DNA from 3 places in the Rhizobium centroccidentale genome. Region 1 is predicted to be linked to each of the others. Evidence: predicted binding sites of a transcription regulator. Region 1 holds the regulator's gene; each other region holds the start of a gene.
The links. The regulator PhoB, encoded in region 1, activates phosphate uptake and scavenging genes when phosphate is short. The targets are predictions, from matches to a motif close to TGTCATNNANCTGTCAT.
Positions count from the first base shown of each region.

Region 2: a site for PhoB is predicted at 3,823-3,839, ahead of PH562_RS28785 (Orn/Lys/Arg family decarboxylase). Genes of this name have one in related genera too.
Region 3: a site for PhoB is predicted at 1,329-1,345, ahead of PH562_RS03085 (DapH/DapD/GlmU-related protein). Genes of this name have one in related genera too.

Region 1 is NZ_JAQJCG010000016.1:96,454-103,718, forward strand. Features, by position in the region: gene PH562_RS20610 (Hsp33 family molecular chaperone) at 1-524, opposite strand, end outside; gene argF (ornithine carbamoyltransferase) at 683-1,600, opposite strand; gene PH562_RS20620 (aspartate aminotransferase family protein) at 1,674-2,873, opposite strand; gene PH562_RS20625 (GcrA family cell cycle regulator) at 3,298-3,825, shown strand; gene phoB (phosphate regulon transcriptional regulator PhoB) at 4,018-4,701, opposite strand; gene phoU (phosphate signaling complex protein PhoU) at 4,733-5,446, opposite strand; gene pstB (phosphate ABC transporter ATP-binding protein PstB) at 5,498-6,313, opposite strand; gene pstA (phosphate ABC transporter permease PstA) at 6,329-7,265, opposite strand, start outside.
Region 2 is NZ_JAQJCG010000033.1:19,401-26,665, reverse strand. Features, by position in the region: gene PH562_RS28800 (LacI family DNA-binding transcriptional regulator) at 1-548, shown strand, start outside; gene PH562_RS28795 (adenine deaminase) at 538-2,316, shown strand; gene PH562_RS28790 (NCS2 family permease) at 2,365-3,717, shown strand; gene PH562_RS28785 (Orn/Lys/Arg family decarboxylase) at 3,884-6,241, shown strand; gene PH562_RS28780 (GNAT family N-acetyltransferase) at 6,263-6,823, shown strand; gene PH562_RS28775 (hypothetical protein) at 6,836-7,135, opposite strand.
Region 3 is NZ_JAQJCG010000002.1:248,353-255,617, reverse strand. Features, by position in the region: gene PH562_RS03090 (CDP-diacylglycerol diphosphatase) at 1-636, shown strand, start outside; gene PH562_RS03085 (DapH/DapD/GlmU-related protein) at 658-1,290, opposite strand; gene recN (DNA repair protein RecN) at 1,491-3,164, opposite strand; gene PH562_RS03075 (outer membrane protein assembly factor BamD) at 3,177-4,046, opposite strand; gene lpxC (UDP-3-O-acyl-N-acetylglucosamine deacetylase) at 4,334-5,290, opposite strand; gene ftsZ (cell division protein FtsZ) at 5,621-7,265, opposite strand, start outside.

The DNA of each region.
Region 1 (7,265 bases):
AGGCGCACGCGCGTCGGGATCTGTTCCGACTGGCGGAAATAGGTGCCGGCGATCTCTTCGAGCGAGGCGCCGTCAAGCGCGACGATGCCTTGATAGGGCTGCGTGAAACGGCCCTGATCGATGGTGAAGGCGAGGACGCCCTTGCCGAGCAGTTGTTCCGGCTCGGTCCTGCCTTCGGCGACTGCCTTTGCCAGCGCTTCTTCGTCGAAACGGGCATAGGCGCGAACATTTTCCGGCGTCGAGAAATCGGCAACCAGAAGGTCGACGGGACCGTCGCCCTTGGTCTGCACCGTGAACTTGCCTTCGAACTTCAGTGATGTGCCGAGCAGGACGGTCAGGACGATGGCCTCGGCCAGAAGGCGTGCAACCGGCATCGGATAGTCGTGCCGGGCGAGGATCGCGTCCAGCAGCGGACCAAGCTGTACGGCACGGCCGCGCACGTCGAGACCTTCCACCTGGAAGGGAACGACATGATCGTCACCGGCGAAATCGAACTGACCCAGCGTTGCGGCATTTTCGGCCATTGCTTTACTCCTGGAGCATGACGCCGAAAAGTGAGAGCGGTTTTCGGGCGCCGTCATGCTCTATTTCTTTGATTCTAGACCGGATTCAGGCCTTAGGTCGCTTCGACCTAAGGCCATCCGGCTCTAGGGCCCGCGCCTCAAGACGCGGTTTGATATCTTCAGATCGCGCCCAGGCACCAAGCAAGAATCGACTTCTGCGCATGAAGGCGGTTTTCCGCCTCATCGAAGACAACGGATTGCGGACCGTCGATCACCTCATCCGTCACCTCCTCCCCGCGATGGGCGGGCAGGCAATGCATGAACAAAGCGTCTTTGCCGGCCTGTGCCATCAAAGCCTTGTTGACCTGATAGGGCTGGAAGACGTTGTGACCGCGTGCCCGGTGCTCCTGATTCATGGAAACCCAGGTATCGGTTACCACGCAATCGGCGCCGGCGACCGCACGGTCTGCATCATGCGAGAGCATGATTTCGGCGCCCTCGTTGCGGGCCCAGTTCAGATAGTGATCCTTCGGCTCAGAACCAAGGGGTACCGCCATATTCATGCGATAGCCGAAGCGCGCGGCCCCTTCGATCAGCGAATGCAGCACGTTGTTGCCGTCGCCCGTCCAGGCGAGCGTCTTGCCCTTGATCGGGCCGCGATGCTCCTCGAACGTCATGATATCCGCCATGATCTGGCAGGGATGCGTATCGTCGGTCAGCGCATTGATGACCGGAACGGTCGCATGTTCGGCCAGCTCCAGCAGGCGCGAATGATCGGTCGTGCGGATCATGATCGCATCGACGTAGCGCGACAGCACCTTGGCCGTATCGCCGATCGTCTCGGCGCGGCCAAGCTGCATCTCCGTGCCCGAGAGGAACAGCGTCTCGCCGCCCAGCTGGCGCATGCCGACATCGAAGGAAACACGGGTTCGGGTGGACGGCTTCTCGAAGATCATCGCCAGCATCTTGCCGGCCAGCGGCTTGTCGGCCGTGCCGGCCTTCTGCGCGTTCTTTCGCACGATCGCGTCGTCGATGATATTGCGCAGATCGGCAGCCGGAACGGCAGAGAGGTCGAGAAAGTGTTTCGGAGAAGCCATGTCCTTACCTGTACTCCAGAAAAAACAATAACGCCCGCGTGGGGCAGGAACGCCCCATCCACGGGCGTTGAATTCAAGCGGATTTCTTGGTGCGGGCAGCGCGCGCACGCTCGGCGGCGCGCTCCAGGCGGGCGAGACCTTCGCGTGCTTCTTCGGCAGTGACGACCAGCGGCGGCAGCAGACGGATAACGTTATCGCCGGCCGGCACACCCAGCAGATGCTCGGCGCGGATCGCCTGCAGCAGCTCCGCCTGCGGGATGGCCGCCTTGACGCCGAGCATCAAGCCTTCGCCGCGAACGTCCTCGATGATGTCAGGAAAGCGATCCTTGAGCGAGGCGAGCCCCTGGCGGAACACCAGCGAGACATCGCGCACATGCTGCAGGAAGCCTTCGGCAAGCACGATGTCGAGAACGGCATTGCCGACCGCCATGGCAAGCGGATTGCCGCCATAGGTCGAGCCGTGTGTGCCGGCTTTCATGCCGGAAGCGGCTTCCGCCGTCGCGAGGCACGCACCGAGCGGGAAACCGCCGCCGATGCCCTTGGCGACCGCCATGATATCGGGCTTGATGCCGGCCCATTCGTAGGCAAAGAGCTTGCCCGTGCGGCCGACGCCACACTGTACTTCGTCGAGGATCAGCAGCAGGCCGTGCTCGTCGCAGATCTCACGCAGCCCGCGCAGGAATTCGTTGGTGGCGGGGCGGATGCCGCCCTCGCCCTGAACCGGCTCGATCAGGATCGCAGCCGTCGCGTCGGTGATGGCAGCACGCACGGCATCGAGATCACCGAACTCCACCTGATCGAAACCCGGTGCTTTAGGCCCAAAGCCCTCGATATACTTCTCCTGGCCACCGGCGGCGATCGTTGCGATGGTGCGGCCGTGGAAGGCGCCCTCGAAGGTGATGATGTGGAACTTCTCGGGATGCCCCTTGGCGAACTGATAGCGCCGCGCAGTCTTGATGGCGCACTCCAGCGCCTCCGCGCCCGAATTGGTGAAGAACACCTTGTCGGCGAAGGTCACTTCCGTCAGCCGCTTCGACAGCTTCTCCTGACCGGGCACCTCATAGAGGTTGGACAGGTGCCAGACCTTGTCGGCCTGGGCCTTCAATTCGGCAACGAGGTGCGGATGGGCGTGACCGAGCGAGTTGACCGCGACGCCGGCTGCGAAATCGAGGTAGCGTTCGCCATTTTCGGTGACCAGCCAGACGCCCTCGCCTCGCTCGAACCGTAGCGGAGCGCGCATGTAGGTGTCATAAAGCGGCGTGGTCTCGGCCATGGCCATATCTCCTGATCACAACTCTAAGGACCGATCGCTTCCATTTGATGAAACGGGTCCGAAAAAATCAAAAATGCCGCCTTGCGGCGGCCTGGGCACTATTGATGTTTTGCACCGCGATGTCAACAAAACTGGCGTTTTAGCAGGTGCGAGATAACGCTTGCGGGCAAAAGAGATAGGTTCGGCGGCGCCTATTGCAGAAATGCCACGCCTGGGCAGCAAGTTGGGGAAAACCTCGAAATCGATTCCTCAAGATTCTCGCGACTCTTGTCACGGAGTCAGCCTCACACTAGGTTAAAAAGCAATTGCTAGACTGCATGCGGCGGAACTAGTCACCACAATTTTAGAGCGTTTCGCGCCTCGTTCCCATGCGAGGCAATGGTGAGGGATTCTGCCATCGGAAACGCGACAGCGGAGACAGGGCATGAATTGGACAGACGAACGCGTCGAGAAGCTGAAAAAGCTATGGTCCGAAGGGTTGAGCGCCAGCCAGATCGCTGCGCAGCTCGGTGGCGTGAGCCGTAATGCCGTCATCGGCAAGGTGCACCGCCTGAACCTTCCCGGCCGAGCGAAGGCGGGCGGCACGGCAACCGCAGCGCGCACGCCGAAGCGCAGCGCAGCTGCACCCCGCGCCGCGACCTACGGATCGCGCGTTGCTACCCGCACGGTCGTCGCCCGCCAGCAGGGCGCAACCATGCTGAAGGAAGAGATCGAGATCGATTCCGTCAATGAAATCCAGTATCGGCCGGCATCGAACGTCGTCGTTCCGATCTCCCGCCGCCTCGGCCTGACGGAATTGACTGAGCGCACCTGCAAGTGGCCGGTCGGCGACCCGCTGAAGGACGACTTCCACTTCTGCGGCAATGACAGCCCGGATTCCTCGCCCTACTGCACCTATCATCAGCGCATGGCATACCAGCCGGTGCATGACCGCCGTCGTAACAACGGCTGAAAGTCACAGCAAGACAATGAGAAACGGGCCCTCGAGGCCCGTTTTTCTATTTCCGCCGCTATTTAAAGCACGTCACGATCTTTCAGATTCGCTTCCTATGCTTTAGGTTTTCCGTCTGGCGCATGTCGTTCTCGCAAAACCGCTACGCACTTTTGCGCGACATGCTTTAGTGATACCCGAGCGGCAAGCCGCTCAGGCTTCCATGGAATAGCCCGCGCCGCGAACGGTGCGGATGACATCCTGCATATTGGAGAAATTGAGCGCCTTGCGCAGGCGGCCGACATGGACGTCGACCGTGCGTTCGTCGACGTAGATATCGTGACCCCATACACCGTCGAGCAGCTGCGAACGCGAGAAGACGCGGCCCGGCGAGGACATCAGGAACTCCAGTAGGCGGAATTCCGTCGGCCCCAGTCGCACTTCGCGGCTCTTTCGATGGACGCGATGGGTTTCGCGATCCAGCTCGATATCGCCGCAGCGCAGCACCGTGGAGAGAACCTCCGGGCGGGCACGCCGCAGCATCGCCTTGACACGGGCCATCAGCTCCGGCGTCGAGAACGGCTTGACGACATAATCGTCCGCGCCGGTCGAAAGCCCGCGCACGCGCTCGCTTTCCTCGCCGCGGGCCGTCAGCATGATAATGGGCAGGCGCTCCGTCTCCGGCCGCATACGCAGCCGGCGGCAGAGCTCGATGCCCGATACGCCGGGGAGCATCCAGTCGAGGATCAGGAGATCGGGGATGCGCTCCTGGAGACGCAGCTCGGCCTCATCGCCTCTGAGGATCGTATCGACCTCGAAGCCTTCGGCCTCAAGATTGTAGCGCAGCAGAACGCTAAGCGCTTCCTCGTCTTCTACAACAGCAACTCTCGGAACCATGCGCCTATGGTCTCCTTTCTTCTCTTCCAGATTATTCCGTCACTGCGCCGACGGTATTGGCGGTATCATCCTTCGGGCGCTCGCCTTCCGGCTGCGCGCCCGTCGCCATGTAATAGATCGTCTCGGCGATGTTGGTGGCATGGTCGCCGATGCGCTCGATGTTCTTGGCGCAGAAAAGAAGATGCGTGCAGGTGGTGATGTTGCGCGGATCTTCCATCATGTAGGTCAGCATCTCGCGAAAGAGCGAGGTGTACATGGCGTCGATTTCTTCGTCGCGTTCGCGGATCGACACGGCCTTGTCGGGCGAGCGGGTCGCGTAGACATCCAGAACTTCCTTGAGCTGGCTCAGCGCCAGTTCGGAGAGATGCTCGATGCCGCGGGCGAGACGGCGCGGGACACCGGTGCCCTGCACGGCGATGACGCGCTTTGCGGTGTTCTTGCCGAGATCGCCGACGCGCTCCAGATCGGAGGCGATGCGGATCGAGCCCATGATTTCGCGCAGGTCGGCCGCCATCGGCTGACGGCGGGCGATGGTGACGATCGCCTTGTCGCCGACTTCGCGCTCGGCATGGTCAAGAACAACGTCGTCGGAGATGACCTTCTGGGCCAGGGCAGCGTCGCTGTTGACCAGCGCGCGTACGCTGTCGCTAACCATCTGCTCTGCCAGGCCGCCCATTTCAGCAATGCGGCGCGTCAGGAACTTCAGGTCTTCGTCATAGGCAGAGAGAATGTGAGTGGAGACCATTTTTCTATCCTCAAGGTGAACTGTGTGAAATGAGCCGCGCGCCTGACATCATCAACCAAAACGGCCCATGATGTAATCCTGCGTGCGGAAATCGTCGGGATTGGTGAACATCTTATCGGTGTCGTTCTCCTCGACCAGGTGGCCGAGATGGAACATTGCGGTACGCTGCGAGACGCGGGCTGCCTGCTGCATGGAATGCGTCACGATGACGATGGTGAAATTCTCCCGAAGCTCGTGGATGAGATCCTCGACCTTGGCGGTTGCGATCGGATCGAGCGCCGAGCACGGCTCGTCCATCAGGATGACCTCCGGGCTGACCGCGACGGCGCGGGCGATGCACAGACGCTGCTGCTGACCGCCCGACAGGCTCGTGCCGGCGTCATGGAGCCGATCCTTCACCTCACCCCAGAGACCGGCCTTCTGAAGACTGCTCTCGACGATATGCTCGAGATCGGCCTTTGAGCGATGCAGACCGTGGATGCGGGGACCGTAGGCGACGTTCTCATAGATGGACTTCGGAAACGGGTTGGGCTTCTGGAAGACCATGCCGACGCGGGCGCGCAACTCCACCACGTCGATGCTGTCGTCGTAGACATCCTGATCGTCGAGCGTGATCTTGCCGGTGACGCGGCAGGTCTCGATCGTATCGTTCATGCGGTTGAGGCAGCGCAGGAAGGTGGACTTGCCGCAACCGGAAGGGCCGATGAGAGCCGTGACCGTATTGGCGCGGATCTTCAGATTGACGTCGAAGAGCGCCCGCTTGTGGCCGTAATAGACCGAAACATCCTGGCCGATCATCTTGTAGGGGATCGTCGTCATCTTCTTGGCCAAGGCTCTTTCGCTGGCGGCTTCCGTCATCATGTTCATTTCGTGCGCCCTCCCTTACCAGCGACGCTCGAAGCGGCGGCGCAGCAGGATGGCGCCGATGTTCATCGCGACGAGGAAGAAGAGAAGCACAATGATGGCGCCGGATGTCCTTTCGACGAACGCCCGCTCGGCTTCGCTCGCCCACATGTAGATCTGCACCGGCAGCGCCGTCGAAGGATCGAGCGGCGATGCCGGATAGTTGGCAACGAAGGCGACCATGCCGATCAGAAGCAATGGCGCGGTCTCGCCAAGCGCATGGGCAAGCCCCAGGATCGTGCCTGTCAGAATGCCGGGCATCGCAAGCGGCAACACATGATGGAAGACCATCTGCATGCGCGATGCACCAAGCCCGAGCGCCGCGCTGCGGATCGACGGCGGCACGGCCCGCAGCGCCGAGCGTGTGGCGATAATGATCATCGGCAGCGTCATCAGGCTCAGCACGAGACCGCCGACCAGCGAGGCCGAGCGCGGCAGACCCATCATGTTGATGAAGACCGAGAGGCCCAGCAGGCCATAGACGATCGAAGGGACGGCGGCGAGATTGTTGATATTGACCTCGATCAGATCCGTCAACCGGTTCTTCGGCGCGAACTCCTCCAGATAGATCGAGGCGGCAACGCCGACCGGCAAGGCAAGCACGAGAACGGTCAGCATCAGGTAGAACGAGCCGATCAGAGCGACGCCGAGTCCGGCGGCTTCGGGCCGGCTCGAATTGCCCCACAGGAAGAGACCGCTGTTGAAGGCCTTGTAAAGCGCACCGCTTTCGCTGAGTTGCTTCATCCAGGCGACCTGGCGGTCGGATATCTTGCGATCCTTCTCATCGACTGTCAGATCGATTTGGCCCTTGTTGGCGGAATCGATATTGGCGCTGGCGAGGAACGTGACCTTCTGCGTCGCCCCTATGATCGAAGGATTGGCGACGACCTTGTCACGCAGTGCGATCCTGGCGCCG
Region 2 (7,265 bases), on a different contig from region 1:
CAACAGGCAATGTCGCCGCCAGCGACCACCGCGAGGGTGGACGTCTCATCGCCCGCCATCTGCTCGAGCTCGGTCACGACCGGCTTCTTATCCTCGCCGGCCCAGAGAATTCGCTGGTGGCGCGCGAGCGCGTCGAGGGAATGTGCGAGGTCTTCCGCCCGGCTGGGATCGAACCGGCATTGCGACACAGCGATGCGACTTTCGAAGCCGGCAGCGCCCTCGGCCATGAGCTTGATCTGCGGGATTTTACGGCCTGCGCCGCCGCCTATGACGCCCTCGCCATCGGCTTTGCCATTGCCATCAAAGACAGAGGCTGCAGCATTCCGGAAGACATGTCGCTCACCGGTTTTGATGATCTGATGTGGGCTCAAATCGTCTCCCCACCGCTCACGACCGTCCGGCAGGATCTGGAAGCGGTGGCAAACCACGCCCTCGCCTTCGTTGCCGGAGAAATCGAGACCAGCGGAATATTCCCGACGGAACTCGTCTTGCGGCAATCCACCGCGCGCCCATCCGCATTTGCCAAGGGAGGCAGACATGCCGAATGAACCCCACGACCTCCATTCGTCTGAGCTGCGCGATCGTGCCGTGCGGGCGGCGTTGGGGCTTGAGCAGTTCGATCTACTCATCATCGGCGGAACGCTCGTCGATGTCGCGACTTCGGAGATGAGGCCGGCCGATATCGGCCTTGTCGGCCCCTTGATCGCAAGCGTTCATGCCTCGGGGACAAGGAAGGACGCAAAGCAGACCATCGACGCTTCGGGGCGATTCATCACGCCCGGATTTATCGACACGCATATGCACGTCGAAAGCTCGATGGTGACGCCAAGGCGATACGCGGAAACGGTCGTCCCCCAGGGCACGACGACGGTCTGCTGGGATCCGCATGAAATCGGCAACGTTGCCGGCCTCGACGGCATTCGGTGGGCGCTTGAGGAAACACGCCAATTGCCGCTGCGCTTCCTGACCCTGGCGCCATCCTGCGTCCCTTCTGCGCCCGGCCTGGAACTTGCCGGCGCAGAATTCCGCTCAGACGAAATGGCAACCATGCTCAGCTGGCCGGAGATCTCCGGCGTTGCCGAAGTGATGAACATGCATGGGGTCCTTGAGCGAAGCGAGCCGATGCGCGGCATCGTCGAAGCAGGACTTGCAAGCGGCAAGCGCGTCTGCGGTCATGCCCGCGGGCTCGAAGGCGCGGAGTTGCAGGCCTTTGTTGCCGCAGGCATCCAATCCGATCACGAGCTCACCTCGGGCGAGGACTTGCTGGCGAAATTGCGGGCGGGCCTGACCATCGAGCTACGCGGTTCCCACGACTATGTCCTGCCTGGCGTTGTCGAAGTGCTGAAAAAGCTGCCGCATCTGCCGCAGACATTGACGATCTGCACCGACGACGTCTTCCCCGACGACCTTGTGAATGATGGCGCAATGTCATCCGTTCTAAGACGTTTGATCGGCTATGGCATGAAGCCTATCGATGCCATTCGCGCCGCCACGCTCAACGCCGCCATGTGGCTGAACCGCTACGATCTGGGGTTGGTCGCGCCCGGCCGCCGCGCCGATATCGTCATCCTCTCCGATCTCGAAAAGATCGTGGTCGACCGCGTCTATGCATCGGGGCGTGAGGTTGCCAGAGACGGCAATCTTATTGGAAGCGGCAAGAGCGTGTCCTCGGATGCCTATCGCGACACCGTAAAGCTTGAGAAACTTTCCGCCACCGACTTCACCATCACTCTGCCAGGCATGACTGATGCTCGCGTCAACACCGTCGTCAGCCCGCGATTCACGAAATGGGGACAGGCGGTCGTCAAAGTCGAAGATGGCAAGCCCGTTCTGCCTGATCACATGCTCTTGATGGCCGTCATCCACCGCCATGGCAGAAAAGAGCCGACGCCGGTCATCGGCATCCTGGAGGACTGGGGCCATTGGCGCGGTGCGCTAGCGACGACCATATCGCATGACAGCCATAACCTCACGGTCTTCGGCCGCGATCCTGCGGATATGGCTGCGGCGGCCAATGCGGTCATCGAGGCCGGCGGCGGCATGGCGACGGCGGCCGACGGCAAGGTTACGGCCGTGCTCGCCCTACCTGTCTGCGGCTTGCTGTCGGATGCGCCTGCAAAAGAGGTGGCCGACAACTTCGCCAGGCTGCGTGCCGCAGCCGATGCCATCGCTGACTGGATGCCGCCCGTTCGCACCTTCAAGGCGGTCGTCGGGGCAAGCCTTGCCTGCAACCCCGGCCCGCACGTCACCGATCTCGGGCTTACCGACGGAACCACCCAGGATATCAGACCGCTTCTGGCTGCAAGCCGAAACTGAGGTCATCAGACCGCACGGCAACGTTTGCCGACTTAGGAGATATAGACAATGGCCCCAAATACGAATGTCGGGCAACCGGATGATACGTCGGAGCCGCGGTGGAAGACCTACTTTCGCATGGGCGAGCGTAAGACCAATACGAAGACGGAAATCATTGCCGGGATGACGTCCTTCCTGGCAGCGGCCTATCTTCTCGTCGTGATCCCTTCCCTGCTTTCCGCCGGTGGCATCGACCGCGCCGCCGCGACGACCGCAACCATTCTCGTCATCATCGGCGCAACCCTGTTCATGGCGCTCTATGCCAATATGCCCTTCGTTGTCGGGCCGGGCATCGGTGGCTCGGTTCTGGTGGGGCCGACGATGGCAGCCGTGGAGCACATTCCCTGGCAAACGGGTCTTGCCATCTCCTTCTGGTCGAGTGTGATCTTCGTTCTGCTGACGGTGCTCGGCGTGCGACAAGTCATCGCTCGCATGGTTCCGGCCCAGATCAAGCTCGGGCTCGGCGCTGCGATCGGATTGTTCATCGCCCTTCTCGGCTTCAAGAATGCCGGTCTCGTCGACGTCAACGCCAAGAGCCACGCGCTCATGCTCGGCTCGTTCAGCTCCGGGCAGGCCATCATTGCCGTCTTCGGCATCTTCCTCGCCGTCTTTCTGCGCGGGCGAAAAATGCCGGGACCGATCCTCTGGGCCATCCTGGGCAGCACGCTGCTCGGCATTCCGCTCGGCGTCACCAAAGTGCCCACGGCACTCTTCGGAGCGCCGCATGGCATCTCCGAGATCGGCCTCCAGCTCGATTTCCTCGGTGCGCTGAAGATAGACTATTTCCCCTATCTTTTTGCCTTCTTCGCATCCGAGTTCTTCTCGACCCTAGGCACGACACTCGCGGTCGGCGCCAAAGCCGGTCTGGTTGACGAAGAGGGCAATATGGCGGATTTGGGCAAGCCGTTCCTCGTCGATTCGATTGCCGCCACGATCAGTCCGCTGCTCGGCATTCCCTCCGCCACGGCGCTGGTCGAGAGCGCCACCGGCGCGGAGGCAGGCGGACGCACCGGTTTTGCTTCGCTGGCAACGGCGGCTCTTTTCGCGCTCACTTTGCTTTTTACCCCGATTGCGCTAATGATCCCGGCCGCCGCCACCGCACCCGCCCTGGTCCTCGTCGGCATGTCGATGTTCAGCGCGCTGAAGCGTGTCGACCTGGAGAATTTCTCCGATGGTCTTTCCGCCCTGATGATGGTCCTTCTGACCCTGGTCTCCAATAGCTTCGGCACCGGTATCGCTGGAGGACTGCTATTCTACGTCATCGTCAAGATCTTGTCGGGAGAGGCGAGGCAGGTCTCGATCGGCATGTACCTTCTCGCCATCCCGCTTGCCTATTATTTCTGGACCGTTGCCGCTCACTGAGCGGCCACAAATCCATAAATTCCGCGTTCGCAATCCGGCATGAAACGGCGGGCCAGCGACCTGCCCGGCGATGGCCATCGATAGGGTTTGGGACGTCCTCTATTCTGTCACATCCATGTCATGAAATACGCCGACACCTCATGCCAAATCAGGAGCGGGTATCGATATGGATTATTTCAGACGTTTCAACTTTCTGTTCGCAACGCCAACCTTCGACAATGAGGACCTGGAAGGTGCCCGCTATAACCAGATCGTCGAGGAGATCGAACGCTCCGGTTTCGAGGTGGTGCGCGCGCGCAATCTCGAAGATGCCGAGATCGCGGTGCAGACCGACGCCGCGATCGGCTGCATGCTGGTCGATTGGGGCAAGAAGGGTTTAGAAGGCAAGACAGCCGCCCTCATCAACCTCATGCGCCGGCGCGGCCTCGAATTCCCCATTATTCTGCTGATCCGCCGCAAGCGCTTCGAGGATGTGCCGGTCGAGGTCCTCGATTTTATCGACGGTTACGTTTTCCTGTCGGAAGAAACGCCCGCTTTCATCGCAAAGAGCCTCATCAGCCGGCTGAAACAATATGCCGAAACATTGAAGACGCCGTTCTTCGGTGCGCTTGTCGATTACGCCGAGGAAGGCAACCACCTCTGGACCTGCCCAGGGCATAATGGCGGCATCTTCTACAGCCGCAGCCCTATCGGCCGCGTGTTCATGGAGCATCTGGGTGAAGCGGTGTTTCGCGACGATCTCGACAATTCCGTGCTCGATCTCGGTGACCTCCTGACCCATGAGGGACCAGCTCTTGCCGCGCAAAAGGAAGCGGCCAAGATTTTCGGCGCCGAAAAGACCTATTTCGTGCTGAACGGCACCTCCACGTCAAACAAGGTCGCGCTCTCGGCGCTCGTCACCGATGGCGATCTCGTGCTGTTCGACCGCAACAACCACAAAGCCGCCCATCACGGCGCCCTGATGATCTCGGGCGGCATTCCGGTCTATCTTCCGACCAGACGCAATCTCTATGGCCTGATCGGTCCTATGGATTTCGCTGAAATGGACGAGGACGCGCTGCGCAAGCGTATCCGCACCCATCCGCTGGTGAAAGATCCGGAGGCCTACAAGAAGCCCCGCCCGTTCCGCGTCGCGGTCGTGGAGCAATGCACCTATGACGGCACCATTCACAATGCCGAGATGATCCTCAAGCGGATCGGCCATCTCTGCGACTACATCCTCTTCGACGAAGCATGGGCGGGCTTCATGAAGTTTCACCCGCTTTATGCCGGGCGCTTCGCCATGGGTCTTTCCGACCTTGGCCCGGATGCGCCTGGCATTATCGCCACCCAATCCACCCATAAGCAGCTGGCAAGCTTCTCGCAGGCCTCGCAGATCCACATGAAGGATAGGCACATTACCGGCCAGAAGCGCCGCGTAGAGCACCGGCGCTTCAACGAAAGCTTCATGCAGCACGCTTCGACCTCACCCTTCTATCCGCTCTTCGCCTCGCTCGACGTCGGCGCGCAGATGATGAAGGGCCGCTCGGGCGAAGTGCTCTGGGACGACACGATCCGTCTCGGTATCGAACTGCGCAAGAAAATCCGCGCCGTGCGCCGCGAATTCGAGGAGAAAGAACATCGTCCCGAGCGCCGCTGGTTCTTCGAGCCTTTCGTGCCGGATCGGGTCGCGATCCCGGATGTGTCGAGCCCAGGCGCCGTGCATGACGTGCCGTGGGAAAGCGTCGCGACCGACCAGCTCGCCACCAATCCCGCCTTCTGGCACCTGACGCCCGACGCGGCATGGCACGGCTTTTCCGACATGGAGCCGGGCTTTGCCATGACGGACCCGAACAAGCTGACCTTGCTCACGCCGGGTTTTGATCGTCGGACGGGGAAATATACCGAACACGGCATACCGGCACCCGTAGTCGCACAATATCTGCGCGAAAACCGTATCGTCGCGGAAAAGAACGACCTCAATTCGCTGCTGTTCCTTCTGACACCCGGTGTCGAGGCCAGCAAGGCCGGCACTTTGATCAGCGGCCTTGTCGCCTTCAAAAAGCTTCATGACGACAATGCGCTGCTGGAAGAGGCAATTCCGGAATTCTATCGCCGCCGTCCCGGCCGCTATGCAGGCGTGCGCCTGCGCGATCTTTGCGCTGAAATGCACAATTTCTTCCGCCAGGCCGATGTGAGCGCCCTGCAGACAAAACAGTTTTCCGCCGAACACCTGCCGCCGATCGCCATGTCGCCGCACGATGCTGCGCGCTGCCTTGTGCGCAACGATGTCGACTATCTGCCGATCGACGCCATTGCCGGCCGCATCGCGACGACACCCTTCGTCGTCTATCCTCCGGGGATCGCGACCATCGTGCCGGGCGAGCGCCTGACAGAGCAGGCAAAGCCCATGATCGATTATCTCAAGATGTTTGAAACCTGCTTCAACACCTTCCCCGGTTTCGAGGTGGAGATCCAGGGGCTCTATCGCGAGATTGATGCATCCGGCAAAATCCGGCTCTATACCTACGTCGTCGCGGAATAGGCTGGAAAATTCGGATTGGTCATGAAGCAGGATAAAACAATCATCGTTCGCCCGTCCCGGGAGAGCGACGTCGATGCCATGCTGGCAATCTATCGCCGCCATATTCATCGCGGCGTCGAGGCCGGGGTTGATGATAGCGACACGCCGCAGCCGGATGATCTGCGCGAACGGCGCAAGAATCTGAAGGACAAACGCTTCCCGCATGTCGTTGCGATCGAGGGTGAGAAGGTTGTCGGCTATGCCTATGTAGTGCTGTTTCGCAAGCGCCCGGCCTATCGCTACACCGTCAAGCATTCGATCTATGTGCATCACGACCATGTCGGCCAGGGTGTCGGGAGCCTGCTGATGCGCGGACTGATCGACGCCTGCGCGGCGGCCGGCTTCCGGCAGATGATCGGCTATATCGACGCCGACAACGCAGCCTCTCTCGCCTTGCACGAGCGCTTCGGCTTCGTTCGCGTCGGCCTTCTGCCAGCCGTTGCCTATCGCTACGGCCGCTGGGCCGATACCGTGATGGTCCAGCGCTCGCTCGGTCCCGGCTCAACCACGCAGCCGCCTCCGCCGCCGCTCTCCACCCGCTGAAGCAAAGCGGGCCTATACCGGCTGCGTTTGAGCTGGCATGAAGCCCAAAACGAAATCCACGACCTTCGACGCGGACATTTCGCAGGGCTTGAGGGTGAGGCTTGCTCCGGAGAGGACATAGAGATTGAAGCTGACGATATCGGTCCCGCCGAGCTCCTCGCCATAGAGCCAAACTCGCTTACCGTCAGCCGATCGCTTGACCGTGACACCCCAGGGGCGACCTCGAAAACGCCCCTCCGAATAGCCGTCGGACAGCTTTGCAAGCGCAGCTTCGAAGTCCGACAGCGCGCCGTCCGTCATGGCGCCAGGCATTCGTCACATATGCCGCAGCCGTCCTCATCCATCTTTCGTGCAGATCGCTGCTTTTGGCAGCATAGGCACGCGGTTCCGTTAGATCGAGATTCCTCGTCATGCTCGGGCGGAAGGATTTCCATCAGCAGGT
Region 3 (7,265 bases), on a different contig from region 1:
GAAGTCAACTCTACCCTGACAGGCTCACCATATCCGTGCCTCAAGATAGTCCGGTCGCAGGAGCCATTGTCTTCATACGTTGTTCTTCGCGAGCCGGCCGACAAAGAGCGAACCATTCTTGCACCGCTCGCCGATGTACCCGGCATCGAGGACCCACGCCTTCTGGCCACGGGAGCGCCGAACTATTTTGACGAAGCGTGGAGAGAGCTGTCAGCGACCGATCCGCGTGCAATGAAAGCTTCGCGACAGAATTTTGCCCTGGCGATAAACGCAGCCAGTTGGCGCACACAAGACCGACTTCATATCCACATGGGGTGCGAGACGCCTCGCTTTAGGGCGCTCTTGAAGGCCCATGTGACGGAAATTGAAAGCGGCCGGTTTACGGACCTGAAGACGCGAGCTGGTTGGTGGGCAACCTTCCATGCAGCCGATGACCTCTCGAATTTGAACCCGCTGAAGCTCGTCGCAGACGGCGTTGATGGCGCCCGTTCAAATATGGAAAACGTCGTGGTCGGCGTCTTTGGCTCGATATTGCCGGACGGACAGCGTGGCTTCTATATTCTCGCGAGAATAAACGAAGCGCACAAATCCCGCGGGTCGGCGGAGGATATGATCGATCCTAAATGCCAGCTCTAATGCATGTTGCTCAGACGCGGATCAAGACCAGCGCTCGCAAAAGGCTTCTATGTCGCTTGACTGAAAATCGACAAGCCGCTCCATGATGGTTTCGAACGGCCAATCCCACCAGGCAATGGACGTAAGTCTCTCTGCGATACTTCGCGAAAACCGCTCTCGAATGAATTTGGCGGGAATACCGCCGACGACAGTATATGGTTGGACATCTTTCGTGATGACCGCACCCGCTGCAAGCACGGCGCCGTCTCCAACCTTTACGCCCGGCAAAACGATCACGCCATGACCAATCCAGACATCGTTGCCGATGACGGCGCGGTCTTCCTTTCGCCGATCGAAAAAGGCGTGGTCCCGCACGGCGCCCGCCGCGTAATATTCCGGACAATAGGTGAAGCGATGCATGGACGGCCGGTCCATCGGGTGATTGGGAGCGCCAATTCTGACCTCCGCCGCAATGGCACAAAACTTTCCAATCGTTGCGTCACCGACAATGCAGCGCGGCCCCAAGTAGGAAAAATCCCCCAGTTCGGCCGTGTGCAGAGATGTGTCGGCTAAAATCTCGCAGCATCTGCCTATGCTCGAATCCCTTACGTTCGCCGTCGAGTGAATAACGGTTTCTCCGATTTTTGGGCGATTGGGCTGTGCGGTTGAGTGCATTGACGTTCTCCGGATTCTGGCCTGCCTAACCGGGGACGATGAAGGCTATATGACGCAAGACCGTCGAAAACCGAGGCAAGACGTCGGTGGCAGATGACGAGTTCAGGCGCGCGTCAGCGCTATAATCGCTGACCTTGCTGCTATGTCTGCTTCGGGCAAGTGGTCGCCGGCATCTGCCTCGGACGTCGCCATGGGAGAGATCACCCGTTACCGGCTAGCAAGCGCTTGGCGGCTGCCCTCGCCTCTTCGGTTACCGAAGCACCCGCGAGCATGCGGGCGATTTCCTCGGTACGATCCTTCGGTTCCATGGTGGCAACGCGTGTGGAAATCTTTTCCGAGCCGTCCGCGACCGGTCCCTTGGAGATCAGGAGATGCGTTGCAGCGCGAGCCGCGACCTGCGGGGCGTGGGTGACCGACAGCACCTGTACGCGATCGGAAAGGCGCTTCAGCCGCTGGCCGATGGCATCGGCCACCGCGCCGCCGACGCCGGTGTCGATTTCGTCGAAGACGAGGGTCGGCGCCGAGCCGCGATCGGCGAGCGCCACCTTCAGCGCCAGCAGGAAGCGTGACAGTTCGCCGCCTGAGGCAACCTTGGTGATCGGTCCTGGCCGCGTACCAGGGTTCGTCTGCACGTGAAATTCGACGACGTCGATGCCATCGGCCGTCCCGGCCTCTGGGTCGCTTGATATCTCCACCATGAAACGCGCGCGCTCAAGCTTAAGGGCCGGCAATTCGGCCATGACGGCTGAGGCAAGAGCCTCGCCGGCATGGCGACGTTTCTCTGACAGACTGCGCGCGGCAACATCGTAATCCGTCTTGGCGGCGGAAAGCTCGGCGGTAAGACGCGCCAGCCGCTCTTCGCCGGCATCGAGATCAGCGAGATCCGAAATCATGCGTGCGGCCAGGGCCGGCAGTTCCGTCACCGGCACGGAATATTTACGCGAGGCGCCCCGCAACGCGAAGAGACGCTCTTCGACCCGCTCCAGTTCGCGAGGATCATATTCCGTCTTGCGGAGTGCTGTCTCCACTTCCATCTGTGCGTTGGACAGCTGGTCGAGAGCGGCATCGAGCAGCGCCACGGTATCTTCGAGCAAACCCGGCGCTTCGTGGCTCTTGCGCTCCAATCGGCGCACCAGCGATGCGATATGCGGCACGGGCGATGCGTTCCCATTGAGGAATTCGGAAGCCTCGGCGATATCGCCGGCAATGCGCTCGGCCTTCATCATCCGCGAGCGCTTCTCAGCCAGTTCATCCTCCTCGCCATCCTGCGGCGAGAGCTTCTCCAGCTCCTCGACGGAGGCGCGGAGATAGTCCGCTTCACGCGCAGCCTTCTCGACCTGCTCGCGATGCTTCTTCAAGGTGCGATCGGTATCGCGCCAGATTTTGTGCAGCTTGGCGACCTCCTGTGCCTCTTCGGCAAGGCCGGCAAAGGCGTCCAGCAAGGTGCGGTGCGCGTCGGTATCGACAAGGGCGCGGTCATCATGCTGACCGTGAATTTCGACGAGGAGCTGGCCGATCTGACGCATGAGCTGCACACTGAGCGCCTGGTCGTTGACAAAGGCCTTGGTGCGGCCATCGGCGGATTGGACACGACGGAAAATCAGATCGCCATCATCGTCGATGCCATTTTCGCGCAGGAGCTTGCGCGCCGGATGCTGTGTACCGACATCGAAAACCGCAGTCACCTGGCCGCGATCCTCGCCATGGCGCACGAGCCCGCCATCGCCGCGCCCGCCAAGGGCCAGCGACAGACTGTCAAGCAGGATGGATTTGCCCGCACCCGTCTCGCCGGTCAACACCGAAAGTCCGGACTCGAAGGCAAGATCCAGCCGCTCGATCAAAACGATATCGCGGATCGAAAGCTGGATCAGCATATGCGCTCAATCTCACGTCCCAAGAAGAAGTTTCTTGCCCGCTCTGGAAATCCAGGAGCCCGAATTTTCGCTCGGCTCCACGCCGCCCTTCTGCAGCAGCTGATAGGAATCCTTATACCAGCGGCTGTCCGGATAGTTGTGGCCGAGAACGGCAGCTGCCGTTTGCGCTTCGGGTACGATACCCATTGCATAATAAGCTTCGACGAGTCGCGCCAGGGCTTCTTCGATCTGGTTCGTCGTCGGATACTGCTCCACCACCACGCGGAAGCGGGAGATGGCAGCCAGATAATCCTTGCGCTCCAGATAATAGCGGCCGACCTGCATTTCCTTGCCTGCAAGCTGATCCTTGGCAAAGCGGATCTTTTCCTGAGCGTCGCTGACATATTGCGACTTCGGATAGGTGTTGACGAGCTTGGTCATCGCCTCGATCGTCTGCTGCGCCGCACGCTGGTCCTGCGTCACGTCGACGATCTGCTTGGCATAGGACGAACCGACCAGATACTGCACATAGTCGGCATCTTCCGAGCCCGGATATTGCTTGAGATAGGTATTGCCGGTCTGTACCGCCTCATCATAGCGACCTGTGCGGTATTTCACGAAGGTGCTCATCACCAATGCCTTGCGCGCCCATTCGGAGAAAGGTTGCTGCTGGTTGATGGCATCGAACTTCTTGCCGGCCTCGGTCATGTTGCCGGCCTTGATGTTGGCAAGGCCCTGATTGTAGAGCATCTCCGGCGGATCGGTCTCGACACCGAGCTTGGTGATGTCGATATCCTTTTTCGTATTACATCCCGTCACCACCGCACCGGTACCGGCCAGAAGGAGCGATACGAGCAAAGCCCGTGCTGTGATATTCATGCGTTCAGACCTTGCAAAACCCATCGGATGACTGTCCCATAGCCGTCGTTGCGGAGACGGCGTTCTCTCTCGCTGGCGTTTCTAGCCGCAAAAACACCATCAGGGCAACGCATTGATGGTGCATTAACGCATTTTTGTGGCAAAGACCGCATATCCGCAGCCTTTAATCACTGTTTTGACAGCGATTTCTCATACCGTCCCTTCCGCATACCGCCACATCGCGAGCGAAGGCAGACCCGATGAGTCGCCGCCAAAAAAAGAGCCGCCCTTCATCAGAGCGGCAGCTTTGTCTCATTTCGATCCCGAAAAAATCACGCCGACCAGGGAGCGAATTCAGGAGCGTTGACTGCGATGAACTCGCGACCATGACCGCGCTGACGCGGTGCAGAGGTTTCGACGACCTCGTAAGCCGAAGCGTCGCTGAGCAATGCCTTCAGAGCATTCGCATTCATGCGATGGCCGCCGCGATAGGAGCGATAGCAACCAATGAACTGAGCGCCGGCCAGAGCCAGATCGCCAACGGCATCGAGCGTCTTGTGGCGGACGAACTCGTCCTTGGGATAACGCAGGCCTTCGACATTGATGACGGTGTTATCGTCCGAAATGACGACCGAATTTTCCAGCGACGAACCCAGCGCATGGCCCGAAGCCCAGAGAGGTTCGACATCGCGCATGAAGCCGAAGGTACGGGCACGCGACAGTTCAGTCTTGAAGGTCTCAGCGGTCAGATCGCCTTCCCACTTCTGGCGGCCGATCAGCGGGCATTCGAAGTCGATCTCGACTTCGAAGCGCGTGCCGTCATAGGGCCGGAACTCACACCAGGAACCGCCGGCCTCGATCCGCACCGGCTTGATCACGCGGATGTAGCGACGCTTGACACCGAGCGAGACGACACCCGCCTGTTCGATCGCCTCGATGAAGGGATAGGAGCTGCCGTCCATGATCGGCATTTCCGCACCGGACACCTCGACGACGACGTTATCGAGGCCGATCGCATAGATCGCAGCCATGACGTGCTCGACCGTCGCAACGGAGCGCGCCGGAGAAAAACCGAGAACCGTGCAGAGATCCGTATTGCCGACCTGCGAGGAAACGGCGCGCAGTTCGGTCACATCGCCATTGTCATGCAGGCGCTGGAAAACGACACCGCTGCCGGCTTCGGCGGGGTAGAAGGTGATCGACACGTTGGCACCGGAATGAACGCCAATACCGGAAAGTGTCACAGGGTTTGCAATGGTGGTCTGAAAACCAAGCAATCCAATTGCCATGTAATTCTGCCTTCGTCTGTCTGATCCAGGCCGGGCGGTCATCTTCGGACGCTTACCCTTTATTGCCGGTTCAGTCTGTTAACTATGCCACGCACCTCACATACATTCGTCACCGAATGTGATTCAGCGGGCTTGCTTGATATCTACATACGCGCCAGGGCATCGCATTCCAAATCACTGTTTCTTTCGTTTTGTTACGAAAGCAGCCAATTGAATTCGTTGGATAATTTTAAATAAGACAATCGTTATAAAATAAGAAAATCCGGAGCCTTTCGGCCCCGGATTTCTCCAATATGGTTAGCAACCTATTAAAGGGCTGCCTGTTGCGGGTCAGTTCGACTGGCGGCGCAGGAAGGCCGGAATCTCGAGCTGATCGTCCTCATGGCTTGCCATGCGCGCCTGCGGAACCGGTCGGCCCTGATCGTCGAGATTGCCACGGCGTGGAGCATAGAGGCTCGCTTCCTGCGACGGCGTACGACGCTGCTGCGGAGCGGCATTGTTCGTCGAAGCCATCATGTCGTCGAAGGCCGGATCTTCTTCGCGGCGGCCGAGCGAATTGGTGATTCGCTTCAGCAGCCCCATCGGGCCGCGCTCTTCGGTCGCCTGGGCAGCGGCCGGCTGGGCGCGATGTTCCATTTCAGCCTTAACGACCGGCGGGAAATCCTCGACCTTCGGCATGCGGACCTGCTCGGGAGCCTGACGGATGACCGGCTGCTGATGCATGACCGGTGCCTGCGGCTGTGGCTGAACCGGGGCCTGACGAACCGGCTGAGGTTCCGGAGCGGCTGCGAAGATGCGGCTCTGCGGACGGAAGTTATCTTCCGGCGCTGCGGCCTGTTGCATGACCGGCTGTTGCGGCGCCTGAGCCTGCCGGCTCATCTGGAATTCCAGCTCACGCTCGAGATCGGCTTCTGCCGCACGAATGGTCTGAGCGACCGGATCCACGGTACGAGGAGCCGGAGCGGCAGCCTGTGCGGTTTGGGCCTGCGAGACGTGGGCAGGCTGAACTGCGGCCGCTGCCGGAGCGGCGGCCGCGGAAGGACGCATAGCAGGCTTTGCGGCCGGGCGGAATTCCATGCCCCGGTCGGAAGCCTCGTTCATCGCGCGATCGATGCCCGTTGCGACGACAGAAACGCGGATGATGCCCTCAAGCGATTCGTCGAAGGTGGCGCCCAGGATGATGTTGGCGTCAGGATCGACTTCTTCGCGGATGCGGGTTGCAGCTTCGTCGACTTCGAACAGGGTCAGGTCACGGCCGCCGGTGATCGAGATCAGCAGGCCTTGTGCGCCCTTCATCGAGGTTTCGTCGAGCAGCGGGTTGGCAATGGCGGCTTCAGCGGCCTGCATTGCACGACCCTGGCCGGAAGCCTCGCCGGTACCCATCATGGCGCGGCCCATTTCGCGCATGACCGAACGGACGTCGGCAAAGTCGAGGTTGATGAGACCTTCCTTCACCATCAGGTCGGTGATGCAGGCAACGCCCGAATAGAGAACCTGGTCGGCCATCGAGAACGCGTCGGCGAAAGTCGTCTTGTCGTTGGCGATGCGGAACAGATTCTGGTTCGGAATGACGATCAGCGTGTCGACCGACTTCTGCAGTTCCTGGATACCCTGCTCGGCAAGACGCATGCGGCGACCACCTTCGAAGTGGAACGGCTTGGTCACAACACCGACAGTCAGGATGCCCTTGTTGCGAGCCGCCTGCGCGACGACAGGAGCGGCACCCGTACCCGTACCGCCGCCCATGCCGGCGGTGACGAAGCACATGTGCGTACCGTTCAGGTGATCGATGATTTCATCGATGCACTCTTCGGCAGCTGCACGGCCGACTTCCGGCTGCGAGCCGGCGCCGAGACCTTCCGTGACATTGACGCCGAGCTGGATGATCCGCTCTGCCTTCGTCATGGTCAGCGCCTGAGCATCCGTGTTGGCGACGACGAAATCGACGCCCTGCAAGCCTGCCGTGATCATGTTG